2 regions of the Paenibacillus filicis genome follow, and region 2 is predicted to be linked to the other one. Evidence: predicted binding sites of a transcription regulator. Region 2 holds the regulator's gene; the other holds the start of a gene.
The links. The regulator NrdR, encoded in region 2, represses ribonucleotide reductase genes. The targets are predictions, from matches to a motif close to AACACNATATATNGTGTT.
Positions count from the first base shown of each region.

Region 1: WMW72_RS21575 (adenosylcobalamin-dependent ribonucleoside-diphosphate reductase) is a predicted target of NrdR. The motif match lies at 3,330-3,347, and genes of this name have one in related genera.

Region 1 is NZ_JBBPCC010000015.1:74,824-82,442, forward strand. Features, by position in the region: gene WMW72_RS21575 (adenosylcobalamin-dependent ribonucleoside-diphosphate reductase) at 619-3,264, opposite strand; gene dat (D-amino-acid transaminase) at 3,637-4,485, shown strand; gene WMW72_RS21585 (lipoate--protein ligase family protein) at 4,844-5,695, opposite strand; gene WMW72_RS21590 (DEAD/DEAH box helicase) at 5,927-7,619, shown strand, end outside.
Region 2 is NZ_JBBPCC010000001.1:519,577-527,195, forward strand. Features, by position in the region: gene WMW72_RS02395 (IS110 family RNA-guided transposase) at 1-578, shown strand, start outside; gene WMW72_RS02400 (SRPBCC domain-containing protein) at 761-1,237, opposite strand; gene WMW72_RS02405 (DinB family protein) at 1,688-2,155, opposite strand; gene WMW72_RS02410 (YciI family protein) at 2,157-2,462, opposite strand; gene WMW72_RS02415 (winged helix-turn-helix transcriptional regulator) at 2,538-3,005, shown strand; tRNA gene WMW72_RS02420 (tRNA-Ala) at 3,293-3,365, opposite strand; gene nrdR (transcriptional regulator NrdR) at 3,458-3,940, opposite strand; gene WMW72_RS02430 (alpha/beta-type small acid-soluble spore protein) at 4,039-4,263, shown strand; gene WMW72_RS02435 (lytic transglycosylase domain-containing protein) at 4,344-4,913, opposite strand; gene coaE (dephospho-CoA kinase) at 4,910-5,506, opposite strand; gene ytaF (sporulation membrane protein YtaF) at 5,539-6,237, opposite strand; gene mutM (DNA-formamidopyrimidine glycosylase) at 6,404-7,255, opposite strand; gene polA (DNA polymerase I) at 7,324-7,619, opposite strand, start outside.

The DNA of each region.
Region 1 (7,619 bases), on a different contig from region 2:
GAAAAAGGCATACCGGCAGCAGACCTTTTTCTTCATTACACATCCAGAGAATCTCTGGAAATCAGAGATTTTGAACCATTCGCCTTACGTTCACCTGGAGGATCTCAAATAGAACGGGTCTACGCCCCGTTCTCATTGACGGACGGCCAAGATTCCCGCTTCCAGCAAATTGATCCATGACCACTTCCCCTGGCTTGTGATTGCCTCAAGGATAGCCTCATATAGCTCAACCGGTTTTTCAGCTTAATGAATCCTTTTCTACAGGGAAATGGGCTCGAAATCAAACTCGATTGGAATCATATATAAATTGCCACGCCATCCAACTGCCACGATGTTTATCCGGACTTAAGGAGTTGGCCTTTCCCTTCACGAATGTGACGCATCTCAGATCCTTCTGCGGTGCGGGGAGGAACGGATGCAGGACTTTGTCTTCGAGATTATGGACACAATCTGAATATCAAAGAAAAGAAGCGGACCTCGTTAGCTAGAGGGCCGCTTCTTTTAATATCACATTTCTTACCTAATGCTTTGATGTTCACGGATACACAGCGCTATTAACGCCATACAGTATGCTCCACACCCTTGGAAACAATTCCTTTTATTGTCCAGCAGACCTTCTCACGAGCACTTGCTATACCCGCAGCTCGAGCACGTCTTGCAGCCTTCCGTATTGATTAGCGACGCCGAGCCGCAGGAAGGGCACAGGTCCAGCGACAGCGACGTGGCGGCGCTTCGGGTTACCGTTTGCAGGGCCGACGGCTCCGTTACGACCTCCTGAGTGGCGGTCACGTAGTCGTCTGCAGTATCGGTGTATTCGCCATGCATCTCCAGTGCCTTGGCGACCGCATCGGCGATCGATTCCACGCGGTTGGCACCGAAGCCGATCGCGCCGGACCCGCCGATGCCCTTCAGATGCTTCACGAGCAGCTGCACCTTGTTGCCGTGATCGCCGTACCGCAGGAACAAGGAGCAAACCCGGCCCAACGCCTCGGACATGGCGAACACGTCGGAGCCGGCCTTGCCTACATTCAGGAAGATTTCACTCGGCGTACCGTTCATATCATTGATCGTAATATATGCCATGCCAAACGGCGTGTTGAATTTGTATGTCGCTCCGCGCAGCGCCTGCGGGCGGCGTTTGTATTGCTTGTCGACCACCTGCTCGGTCTGGACCTGGGCGTTCGCGGATAAGGATTCGGTCAGTCGGGTGAGTGAGCCCGCTTCGCCAGCCGCTGGTTTTACTGGAGCTGGAGTTGCAGCCGCTACCGCAGGTTCCGCCTTCACAGATGCCGGAGGAGATACGGCAGCCTGAGCTTCCTCTTTCTTCTCTTCCTTCTTGTCCGTGCTCAGCACTTGAACGTCTCGGCTACCGTCGCGATAGATCGTGACACCCTTACAGCCGAGGTCGAAGGCCAGCTCATAAAGCCGCTTGGTCTCTTCAACCGTAAAGTCAGCGGGACAGTTGGCCGTCTTGGAGATGGAGCTATCCACCCATTTCTGGATGGCAGCTTGAGCGCGAATATGATCCTCCGCGGACAAGTTCATCGCTGTAACGAAGTAGTCCGGCAGCTCCTGATCCGGATGCTCGTCCCTCCACTGCTGCGCGATCGGCACGTATTGCTTGTCGAAGCCCAGACGGCTCTGGCGATAATATTCGAAAGCGAAGTATGGCTCGATCCCGGTCGACGTGCCGACCATCGTCCCGGTACTGCCCGTAGGGGCTTGCGTGATTACCGTCACGTTGCGCATCCCCTTCTGCTTCACAGCATCGCCGACTTCCGGGTAGACGCCGGTCATCGATTTCATAAACCCGCTCTGCAGAAACAGATCCGCATCGAACTGCGTGAAAGAGCCCTTCTCCTCCGCGATATCGGCGGAAGCCAGATAAGCCTCACGCGCCATAAAGCCGTACAGCCGGTCCAGGAACTCCAGCGATTCCGTGCTGCCGTAGCGAATGCGGAGCTTGATCATCAGCTCCGCCAATCCCATGGAGCCTAGGCCGATGCGGCGCTCGTTCTGCTGGTTGACACGGTTTTCCTCAAAGTGATACGGAGTCTTGTCGATGACATTGTCCAGGAAGCGCGTCGAATACTGTACGACCTTGGCCAGCTCCTCCCAGTCCACATCATGCTTCTCTTCATCGTAGAACTTGGATAGGTTGATCGCCGAGAGATTGCAGACCCCCCAAGCCGGAAGCCCCTGCTCGCCGCAAGGATTCGTGCAGATGATCGGGTTAAAATACCAGCTGTTGGACATCTGGTTGTAATATTCCATAAACACGACACCAGGCTCCGCGGACTTCCAGGCGGATTCGATAATGGTATGCCAAATCTCCCGTGCCTTGACTGTCCGATAAGGAATAACCGCCTTACCCAAGCTGCGCCACTTGTCCAGATCGCCGTCCCACAATGGGTCATAGTCGGGGTCAGTCGTGTCCGGGTAGACAAGCTCCCAGTCCAGGTCTTCCTTGACGGCTTTCATAAATCCATTGCTCACACATACCGATAGATTGGCATTGGTGATCTGCCCCATCGACTGCTTGACCGTAATAAAATCGACCACATCAGGATGCCAATCGTTCATCATCAGCATGAGCGCGCCGCGCCGGCTGCCGCCCTGCTCGATCAATCCCGTCGTGTAGCTGAACAAGCCGCCCCAGGAAACAGCGCCGCTGGACGAACCATTCACACCTCGGACGACCGCTCGACGCGGACGCAAAGAAGATAGATTGATCCCTACTCCGCCTCCACGGGCCATAATCTCAGTCATTTCGGTCAGCGTAGCCATGATCCCGCCGCGGCTATCATGCGGAGAGGGAATGACGTAGCAGTTGAACAGAGTCAGCTCGTCGCTGGCATCCGCTCCGGCTGCGATCCGTCCTCCCGGTACCAGCTTCCAGTCGTCCAAGATATAGCGGAAGCGATCCGTCCAGAGCTGGCGCTTCTCCGGCGTGGCCTCTACGGAAGCCATAGCTCCAGCCAGACGGTCCCACATCTGCTGAGGCGTCTTCTCTACGGTAAGTGTCAGCTTCTCGACCGACGATTCTACGATCTCTCCACTGCGAACCTTGACCTTCACGGTCGAGCCCTGGCGTTCGATGACCTCCCCGACCTCCTTGGCCGGAAACTTCGGATCGTCCTTGGTCAGCACCAGGACCGTGTCCCCCACCTGCGTGCGGTTCGTGTCCGCGTCTTTCATGGCATAGCGGTCGAGAAATATTTTTTCGCTTAAACCTTCCAATTTGGCTTGCTTCACCGTCTTCAAGACAACAACCTCCCGGACATGTAAAAGTTTCATGATCGCAATATGTGGATGTTAAATCATTATACAACACTATATGTAGTAGTTCTAATGAACAAAAGGTGAAAAACACTGTTCACCTCATAGCGGCTTGCCGTTCCCTTCTATTTCCTCCGGCAAGCTCACTAATTCGTACCTGCCGACACCCGTCTTCCGGGTTCCGGACTGACTCTCGCTTTCCCCCCGCCTGGTGAGCAGACTGCATTTTGACTTCCGCCGTTCTCCTTGATAGTCTAGTATTAGCTTATCATAGAACCTCAATTAAACACAAACGTATGTTCTCATCACAAATTTATTCCCTTACTCTTATCCCCTCAGCAAAGGAGACGTTCTATTATGACGCAAGCATCCTATATATGGTACCAAAACGAACTGCTCCCCCGCCAAGCCGTACAGATTTCACCGGACGACCGGGGATATTATTTCGGTGACGGATTATATGAGGTTTTCCGTGTGTACCATGGTGTCGTCTTCGAGGCAGCCGGACATTTCGACAGGCTGGAGAGAACAGCCAAGGCGCTTCGCATCCCTCTCCCCTTCTCCCGGTCCGTGATGGAAGAGAAGCTGCAGGAGCTCATCCGCCTCAATGATGTGCAGACCGGAAACATCTACCTGCAAATCACGCGTGGCATCGCCGCCCGCTCGCATCCTTTCCCGGCCTATGCCGAGCCGGTATTGATGGCCTATGCCTACCCCTATGAGCGCCCGCTCGAAGCGATGCGCCACGGCATCAGCGCCGTGACGGGGGAGGACATCCGCTGGCTGCGCTGCGATCTGAAGACGCTGAATCTGCTCCCCAATGTGATGGCCAAGCAAGAGGCGCTGGACCGCGGAGCCGATGAAGTCATTCTTCACCGCTCGGGAACGGTGACCGAATGCAGCGCCTCCAATGTGATGATCGTCAAGAACGGCATTCTGCGCACACATCCGGCCAATCATCTGATCCTGCACGGCATCACGCGCTATGTTGTGCTGGGCCTTGCGCGGGAGCTGGGCATTCCCGTAATTGAAGAGCCGTTCACCCTCGAGGCGCTTGGTCAGGCCGATGAAGCGTTCGTGACAGGGACGACCGTCGAAATCACGCCGATCATTCGCATCGATGACCGCCCGGTCGGCAACGGCGCTCCCGGTCCCATCGTCCAGCAGCTGCAGACCGCCTTTGACACGGCGATCTCCAGCCGTTAATATCTGACTCCACACAGCGGACAACTCCGTGTTCCCCTGTGCCGGCACTTTCCAGCCCTAACAACTGCCGGTGCCCTTAGCAGCAATCTATTGTCGATTCGACCATGCACTCCACCGTGCCACCATCAACCCATTCATCAGCGAAGAGCCCTCCGAACACGGACGGCTCTTCTTCTATTGTTGGCCCTCCATGCCTGCTTCGGTTCACCTACCGGCTGCAGACAACGTCCAAATAAAAAGAACGCCGGGACGTCCGTGCACGTCACCAGCGTTCTCCAACAAATCCGACTGCGAGCTACTGAATGCCCGCCAAAGAGACTTCTCCTAACCATCCCCTCAGCAAGGCAGCAGGAATACCTTACCGGCGCAAGTTCCACTCCGCATTGCCGTATTTTTCCTCCACCAGCTTGTCCGCCAGCTCCCGCTCGTAATCCGTCAGCTCGCCCGGTACCAACCGAATATTCAGCCCTTCGGCAATCCCCGCTTCGAAGGCCGAGACCACCTCCGCGAGACCGACCGGCTCGCGTCCGACCGAGCGCAGCAAATCATTAATCGCAATCGCTTTGCGGAGAAATTGCTGCTTCATCCGGTCCTTGATCCTGTCGCTGTTGAACAGCAGCAGATCGAATAGCGCATCCGCATCGAGATCCAGCAGAATAGAGCCGTGCTGAAGCACGACGCCCTTCGCCCGCGTCTGCGCGCTGCCTGCGATCTTGCGTCCCTCGACGACCAGCTCGTACCATGACGGCGAATCGAAGCAGGCCGCCGATCCCATCGACGCATATTTCTCCTGCTCCTCCGGACTCGCCAGCTGCACCATATCCGCCGCCAAGCCGAGGCGCCGGAAGCCCAGCAGCAAGCCCTGGCTCAAGATCCGGTAAGCCTCCGTGACGCTGCGTGGAATGCCCGGGTAGCTCTCCGACACGATCATGCTGTAGGTCAGCTCTTGGTCATGCAGGACAGCGCGTCCGCCGGTCGCCCGGCGTACGAATCCGTAGCCTTCGCGTTTCAGCGCGCCGAAGTCGATCTCATCCTTCGCCTTCTGGAAGTAGCCGATCGACAGCGTCGCCGGGGACCACCCGTAGAACCGGACCGTAGGCGGGGCCAGTCCCTCGCTGTGAGCCGTCAGAATCGCTTCATCCACTGCCATATTATAGGCCGGGTCGCCTGCCCCCGACTGAATCCATCTCCATTCATTCGTTTCCAACATCTCCATCACCTGCTCATCTTCAGAGTATGACGCTTAACCAAGTTGCTACCCTTCATCATAAAGCATCCCGTTCCCGTTTGAAAGAGCGCGGTTTCGTCCATACTAAAAATTAACTCTGGACCCGGGAACCGCATGGTCTTGCGAGACTTGCTGCAAGCGGTACCGTTCAGTAAAGCCTTAATCCATCAACCTAGTTTAGCAAGCCCCGATGAAAAGGAGCGAGTGTCCACCATGCAACCGACCGAACGCAAAGAACATGTGCGCCCGCTGAATGAGCATGTCGAGCTTCATTTTGAACGGGAATGGTTCGAGGAGCTGCACGCCCGCGCGCAAAAAAACGGACCGTGGGACGACTGGACGATGTTCCGTCTCGCCTGCGAGGCCGAGCGTTCCGGCATGATCCGCTCGTTCGACGATCTGCTGTGCTTGTCCCACTTGCCGAATCTCGTACCCATGGAGCATCAGATAGGAACCGCCAAGAAGGTGCTCACCGAGATGCGTGGACGCGCGATTCTGGCTGATGAGGTCGGGCTCGGCAAGACGATTGAAGCCGGGCTGATTCTGAAGGAATATATGATTCGCGGACTCGTCCGCAAGGTGCTGATTCTCGTTCCGGCTTCGCTTGTTCTCCAATGGGTGCGCGAGCTGAACCAGAAGTTCGGCATTCCCGCCGTTGCTCAGAAAAAGGAGTACATGTGGGCCCAACAGGACATCATCGTCGCCTCCATGGATACCGCCAAGCGCGATCCGCACCGTGGCATCGTCATGGACCAGGAATACGATATGCTGATTATCGATGAAGCGCATAAGCTCAAGAATAAGAAAACAACCAACTACCAGTTCGTACTCGACCTGCGGAAAAAGTATTGCCTCCTGCTGACCGCTACGCCGGTGCAAAACGACCTCAAGGAGCTGTACAATCTGATCACGCTGCTCAAGCCGGGACAGCTCGGCGGCCAGACGAGCTTTCAGGCCAACTTCGTCGTCGACAAGCGCGTGCCGAAGAATGAGGAGCAGCTCCAGCAGGAGCTGGGCAAGGTGATGATCCGCAACCGGCGCAGCGACGGCAATGTGTCCTTCACCAAGCGGATCGTTCGCAATATTCCGCTGCAGCTGTCGTCCGAAGAACAGGCGCTCTACGACGGTGTGACCCAGTTCGTCCGCACGAGGTACGAGGAGTCCGGCGGCGATCTGAGCAGCGTGCTGTCGCTTGTGACGCTCCAGCGCGAGGTCTGTTCCAGCCGGGACGCGGTGTTTATCACGCTCGTGAACATGTTTAAGAAGACGGAAGAGGACTCCCCGATCCGACCGAAGATCTGGGAGCTCGTCGAAGTCATCCGCGGGATCAAGGCGAATACCAAGGCGGAAAAGGTACTGGAGCTGATCCAGTCCATTCCGGACAAGGTCATCATTTTCACCGAATACCGTGCCTCCCAGGAATATTTGCTGCAGTATTTGCGAGACCGCAAAATTACCGCCGTCCCCTACCGGGGAGGCATGAACCGGGGCAAGAAGGACTGGATGATGGACCTGTTCCGCAACCGCGCCCAGGTGCTGATCGCCACCGAAGCCGGAGGCGAGGGCATTAACCTTCAATTCTGCCACCATATGATTAACTTCGATCTGCCCTGGAATCCGATGCGGGTCGAGCAGCGGATAGGCCGGGTTCACCGACTCGGGCAGCAGGAGGATGTGAAGATCTATAATCTGTCCACGACGGGCACGATCGAGGAGCATATTCTCTCTCTGCTGCATGAGAAAATCAACATGTTCGAGCTCGTGATCGGTGAGTTGGATACAATCCTGGAGCGGCTGGAGCAGAACACCCCGCTGGAATCTCATCTGGCCAAGCTGATCCTGACCGCCCGCGATCCGAGCGACATCCGCCGCCAGATTGAAGATCTGGGCGAGTCGTTCACCATGC
Region 2 (7,619 bases):
AGAAGCAAGTGGGTGGACTAACTGCAAAGAAAAACCGGCTTCAAAAGGTACTGGAATGCGCCAACATTAAACTTGGAACGGTCATTAGCGATGTTTTTGGCGTTTCAGGGCGCAATTTGCTCAAAAGGTTAATGGAGCAAGGATTTATCGATCCTAGCGATATTGAGGGCCGCGTCAAAGGCAATGTAAAGAAAAAAGTGCCTGAATTGGCAGATTCCTTGTTTGGGACACTGGATGAGCATCAAATGTTTATGATCCGGTTTCTGTGGAATGAAATCGCCTTTTACGAAGAGTCGATTCGTCAATTGGATGAGCGGATCGAGGAGTATCTAGTCAGCTACAAGGAAGAGATGGAGCTCATGCAAACCATGCCTGGTGTGAAACGAATAACCGCCGCCAGTATACTCGCTGAGATGGGCCATAACATGAATCAATTGCCTACGGCAGCTCACCTGACTTCTTGGGCGGGAGTATCACCAGGCAATCACGAAAGCGCAGGTCAAAAAAAGTACCCGCACAGTAAAAGGGAATCCTCACATCAAAACAGCTTTATGCGAGGCGGCTTGGGCTGCTTCTAAAACCCGTAACACGCGCTTATCAGCTAAGTTCTGGTCTCTAGCCTCCCGTCGTGGCAAGAAAAAAGCACTTGTTGCTCTTGCGAAAAAAACGGGCATTCTATTGCCATTTTTCTGCTATTCTTCAACTTCTAAGACGAGACCCACCATAGGTGTTTCTTTCTTTTCACAGAAAAAGTCTCTTATCACTCCGTAAATACTGCAAGGTTCGCCAACGTGGATCGTAAACCAACGTCATGATCTTCTTTTCGTATCCCTTCAGGAACATCCTCACAAATGACAGTCACTTTTGTTCCTTCTGAATGGGCTTCTAACAGCCATTTTTGGATCATCTCACCAGAGAATCGTGTGTCCTCTGAATGAAATTGAACGGTTTTAACAATTCGTTCATCTGGAATTAGCTCCAAAAATTCGCCTTCAGTGACATCTCTATTTTCTGAGGTTTTTCCCTGTATCTCTTCATCTCCTTCGTAGATAAGCGTCATTTTATAAACACCCCCTTCCCTTGCATCAAATGTATCGATTTGACCAGACATTCCTTCCGGTGGAAGCCATAAAGCGAGCGCTTCTGGATTCAACATTGCTTGATAAATTACTTGTGCTGACGCCCTAATGACTCTTGAAGCAGTATCAATTCTTTTGTTATTATTTGTATCTACCATGTAACTACCTCCTTAGTTCCCCTTTTTCTTCACCTATAAAAATAGGTTTAACAGGATACTCAATCCATTCATTTAATCGCATCATATTTAACATGGATAACTCTCGATTCCTTCATTTGATTCGAGCGTCACACTTCCCTGACTAATATGATCAAATAATCGTGTACCTTTCTCAAGCAATGTTGGCGCGGTATGAAGATCAAGTCTATCTAACAAACCTAATTCGATACATGTTGCAGAGGCCTGTGAGCGATTTGAAATCGTTCATGATCGAATCCCGCACAAAACGCCGAATAAGAACGAACGCCCACATGGAGTCACTCCACATCATACTGGAGTTGGAATGCTATAGACGTCATGAAAGTTACTAGCGTCTTTCTACGCAATCAGTCGAATAAGAAGTTCAGTACGTCCACGCGGGCGACCCCTTACCTCTCAGTCGTTATCCATTTATTCATTCTGCAAAACCTTGTCCATCGCAATAAGCATTCCTAGATGTGTACTTTCATGGGCAAGTAGAACATAAAAAAGTTCACCGATTACACTTGCTTGAAGAAAGTTGTTCTCATATGCTACAGGTTGCTCCAGCAGACCGTCATACTTATTGCATATTTCCACCATCTGATTTTCCAAATCCCTAAGAAGTATTTCAATCCCTGGCGGTTGCCCCGGCCAGCTTGAGGGACTTGTTCCTGAAGCAAAATAAGTTCTATAGTGCTGTGGAATCCTTGCCCCAACTCCCGAAAACTCAAATATTAAATCATCCGCTATCGTTAACACATGACCGACCTGCCAATGTAGATTGTTGTTGAAGCCTTTAGGAACGTGTTCCATTTGACCCTTTGACAGTCTTGTTATTACACTCAATATTTGTTTTCTAACATCTGCAAACAAATTAAATATATACGTATCGGACATGCTAATCACCTATCGCTTCTACGATCTCAATCCTGCCCCCGTATTGTAACTCCGGCCAATCTGAAGTTAATGAGACCACTTCCTCCAAAGAACCAGCTTCGATAATGGAAACGCCGAATATGTCTCCGGAGTAATCAGCAATCAAATCCTTCGAAATGCTTTTACGGCCGCTTCCCGCGAAACGTACCTTCTCATACCCTTTTTCCTTTAAATTGTCGAGCCATCCCCATAGTTCATTAATGTTACGATCAAGATGATCTTCTGGAACGACACCGCCTCTATAAACCAACAAAAATTTCAATTCCATCCCCTCCATTTCAGTTGCATTTTGAAACTGACTTAATTATAATTATAATCAATCTAGGAAGTCAAGGGAGGCCCTATGCAAAATTTCAAACCACATAGAAGATCGGATTGTCCGATCTCATTTTCTCTTGATCTGTTAGGCGACTCATGGTCATTGCTTATCATCAGGGATATCATATTTGCAGGAAAGAAAACGTTCGGGGAATTCCTTGCCTCGGATGAAGGGATTGCTAGAAATATACTAACGAATCGATTGTCTCGTCTTGAGACACTGGGCTTGATTACCAAGAGCCCCCATCCCAGTGACAAGAGAAAAGACCTGTACGCATTAACGGAGTCCGGGTTGGATTTATTACCGGTCCTGTGGGAGTTATCAACCTGGGGAGTGAAGCATGAACCCGAAACTGCAGATACCTTAGCATGGTTGAACGATATCCAGATGGACAAGGACAGTTTAATTCAACTTATACGGAAGACGGTTCAAAATGGCGGATCTGTATTCGCTGGTCCAGGGAGTGTAATTAAGCAAGTGGAGCAGCGGTAGTGGTTTTAGTAACATGTATGTATCTTGAGCGGGTGAATTTGTAAGGTGCTCCCCCTTTAGACCAATAAAAAACGCAACCTTTATTAGAATCCTCATTTATGCTGACGAAGCGTATTCGACAAGGACTTTTAGCGGTAGATTCAGACGGCGTGCTCCTACATTAGAAGTATTACTTCGAAGCCTATTCACTTCTTTCGTCCGCGCGGGCGAACCTATAGGGGTTCATCTCCCCCCCAGGCAATCCATACAAAAAAACGTCACCACTATAAGTGATGACGTTTTTTGTATGGAGCCTAGGGGGATCGAACCCCTGACCTCATCGCTGCCAGCGATGCGCTCTCCCAGCTGAGCTAAGGCCCCATGATATTTAATTCCTTCATTTTCTTGCCCTTGTTTAGCGACAAGAATGATAATACCATGGTGCTGCGGGCTTGTCAACGGTTGGCGGAAAATTAATTTTTCCCGCCATCACCGCCGACTTGGTGCTTGGATAACAGCCCGCTAAGCTCCTTCATGAACATATTGATGTCCTTGAACTGCCGGTATACCGATGCAAAGCGAATGTAGGCCACTTCATCGACTGGGTACAGCTCGGTCATCACAATCTCTCCGATGGCGCGGCTATCCACTTCGGCCTGGGCCGTAGTGCGGACCTGCTTCTCCACCTCGGATACAATCATTTCCAGACGCTCCAGCGGAACGGGGCGCTTCTCGCAGGCGCGAATCAGACCGCGCAGCATTTTCTCCCGGCTGAATTCCTCACGGCTTCCATCCTTCTTGATGACGATAAGGGGCGTTTCTTCAACCATTTCGAACGTCGTAAAGCGTTTCGAGCATTTCTCACACTCACGGCGGCGGCGTATGGACTTGTCTTCATTGGCGGAACGCGAGTCAAGCACTTTCGTTCCGGAATAATCGCAGAAGGGGCATTTCATGTAGTAATTCTTCCTTTCCTTTTTCCAAAGACTCCCTCACATGATGCCAAGCGAAACGAGCATAATAGGATTACCAACCGACAAGGAGGTGAACAGACATGGGTGCAGGTCAATCCCGCAGCAGCAACGCACTGGTCGTGCCACAAGCTAGCGCAGCGTTGGATCAACTGAAGTACGAGGTAGCCCAAGAATTGGGGATCGCAATTCCCCAAGACGGTTACTACGGTAACGTAGCTACTCGTGATACTGGTGCGATCGGTGGTCACATCACACGCCGCTTGGTACAAATCGCCGAGCAATCGCTTGCCGGTCAATACAAATAATACCACGTTTTGCTGAAAACGAGAAGAAGTGCCGGATATTCCTCCTGTAAGGGCGGCTTGTCCAGCGCTTCTTTCTCCATTTACTTCCATTCTTCTCCATATAGCTTATGATATTTATGGTAATAATACGTCACACGCTGAAGGTAATGGCGTGTCTCTCCATAAGGGATTTGCTGCGCATTAGACAAGGTACCATCCCACCGCTTCTCCTGCAGCCAGCGGCTGACCTTCCCATGCCCAGCGTTGTATCCGGCGATCATCGCGTACATATTCCCGCCGAATTGCTTGCTCATCCAGTTCAAATACCAGGCTCCGAGCTCAATGCTAACAGCAGGCTGATCAAGCTGATTACGGTATGTATCATCAAAGGCCGCCTTCTCGATAATCCATGATGAGGTATCCGGCATTAATTGCATCAAGCCATAAGCGCCCTTCTTCGATTCCATATGCGGCTGGTAGTTTGTTTCTACACGGATAACGGCAGCAACCAGAAACGGGTCAAGCTCATACTTCTTGGCGTATAGCCGGATTTCATGCTGATAGGAGATCGGATAGATATACCGGCCGACAAAGGAACTGCTTAGGAATAAGAAAACAAGAAAGGTCACCAGGAGAACGGCAAATACCCGTTTCTTGCGCCAAAACCTCATGAAAGTCCCCTTTCTATCCAAAACTGGTCCAGCTGTCTTTCCGTCTCCTCCAGCGAGCCTGTGTTGTCAATCAAGATGTCGGCGAGCCGCTTCTTCTCTTCAATCGGCATCTGGGCATTCAGGCGCTTCTCTGCCTGCTCCAGCGTCATGCCGTCTCTGGCGATCAATCTGGAGAGCTGTACCTCCCGCGGCACATAGACGACCAGCACCTGCTCCACCATCGCCTGCAGGCCGGATTCGTACAGAAGCGGAATATCTACGACGACCAGTTTGTCTGGATGCTCCTCTTGATAGCTTCGCATCCTCTCCCGCATCGTCGCGCGGATCGGAGGATGCAGCAGCCCCTCCAGATCGCGCCGGGCGGACTCGTCGCCGAATACCCGCTCCCCCAGCTTCTTGCGATTGAGCGAGCCGTCCGGCAGCAGCAGATCAGCGCCGAAGCGCTCGATCACCTGGGCGAGAACGGGCGTATGCGGCTCTACGACTTCCCGAGCGATACGATCCGCATCCACGAGCAATGCTCCGCGGCGGACCAGCATCGCCGCTACCGTGCTTTTGCCGCAGGCGATTCCTCCGGTTAATCCAATATTCATAAACCTGACTCCCCTACTTCATTCGTCATAGATTAGAACAGTTTCATAATACCCATAATAATAAGAAGAAATCCGGGAACCACGGATATCCGGCGCATCCACCAGACACCGGCGAATCTCAGGCCTATGCGCAGGCCAAGTCCGAGGAAAATACCGCTGGCCGCTGCGATGACAGCTGCCGTCAGCCAAGGCGTGAAGCCTAGCAAGGCGGCCCCTATGCCCGCGCCGAACGCGTCCAGAGATAGGGCCAGGCCGAGCAGTGTCGCCTCATACGCGGAGATCGTGCCGGAACGGTCCATGTCCGCGATGGAAGGCTTCCGCAGAATTTGAATAACAAGCCCGAATCGCTTCAGCTCGATATAGATAATCTCCTTGGTACTGGGGGACGCTAGAACGGCAGCCCCAGGATCAGGCAGTGAAGAGATGGTAACCTGCGGTTCGTCCGTAACGGAATCTTCCTTACGCTGCGCATAGAGCTGGTACAAGGCCCATAACCCGATCCCAACCAGAATCAGCGCGCCGATGTTCTTGGCCAGATCCGGGTGTACCCACCCGCTCATCCATACGCCGATCTGCATGGAGATAAATATGATGAACCCCGAGCAGCAAGAAATAATCGCAATCGAAATTAACGGAATCCTGATCTTGCGCAGTCCGTAGGTTACTCCTACGCCAAATCCATCCAAACTAACCGCCAACGCGAGCAGCAACAATGAAAAAACCGGCAGCATGTGCCCTTCCCTCCCAGCAACAAGAAACGCGTGCGACCGCTACTCCAGACAGACCAACGCGCTTCCGTTCATGTTTGCGCACAGCCTGATCGCTACATTTTGCATGGCGGGCACCGGGCTGGGCGGCTCATGGCTTACTATATGGGAGTTCTGGGCGGCTGGTGCATTATTTACGAATAATCCGTTGCTTCTTCGGCTTCTGGCAGTTCGGACAGAAGTGCGTCCCGCGTCCGGCTACAACTGTCTTCTCAATCGCTCCTCCACACCGGTCGCAGGCCTCTCCCTTGCGTCCGTACATGCGGAGCTGATGCTGGAACATGCCGGATTCACCTTGCCCGTTGACATAGGATTTGATCGACGAGCCTCCAACGGCTACGGCGCCCTGCAGCGTCGTCACGACCGCTTCGTGCAGCTTGGCCCATTCTGCGGCAGACAGCGTATTAGCCTCCCGTTCGGGATGAACGCCAGCCAGATACAAGGACTCATCCACATAAATATTCCCGAGGCCCACGATGTATTCCTGATTGAGCAGCAGCGGCTTAATCTTGGTCTTGCGCTTGTCCAGCTTGCTGCGAAATACCTCCAGCGTAAAGTTCTCGTCCAGAGGCTCCAGACCGAGCTTCACGAGCGGCTTCTCCAGCAGATCCTGGTCTTTATCGAAAATATGCATCGTGCCGAACTGGCGCACGTCCTTGTAACGCAGCTCGGTACCGTCTGTAAAATAGAAAATAACATGCGTGTGCGCCTCCACCGGCTCACCGGACGGATAGACGCCGTAACGGCCCTCCATCCGCAGATGAGAGACCAGCGTATAGTGATCAAGCATTAACCGGAGGAATTTCCCCCTCCGTTCTACGGAGCGGACCGTTTCCCCCGCCAGCAGCGCAGCGAACATCTCCGTGTCATCTGGCCGCTGAATAATCCGCGGAAGCGTCACCTTGACGCTCTCGATCTTCTTGCCCGCCACCAGCTGCTCCAGCGTGCGGCGGACGGTTTCTACCTCTGGCAATTCAGGCACTAGGAATCCTTCCTTTCTATATGAACGCAAGGAAACGAGCCTTACGGCCCGTCCCGCTTGCCCCTGTCCTACTTAGCTTCGTACCAGTTAACGCCGTCGTCGACGTCCACCTTGAGCGGCACGTCAAGCTTCAGCGCCGACTCCATCACCTCGGCTATCATCGCCTTCATCAGGTCAACCTCTTCCTCAGGCACCTCGAATACCAATTCATCATGCACCTGCAGCAGCATCCGGCTGCGGACGCCTTCCTCCAGCATCCGCTTGTCCAGCTGTACCATAGCGAGCTTGATAATATCTGCCGCCGTTCCCTGGATCGGCGTATTCATGGCCGTCCGCTCGGCGAACGAGCGCAGGTTGAAGTTAG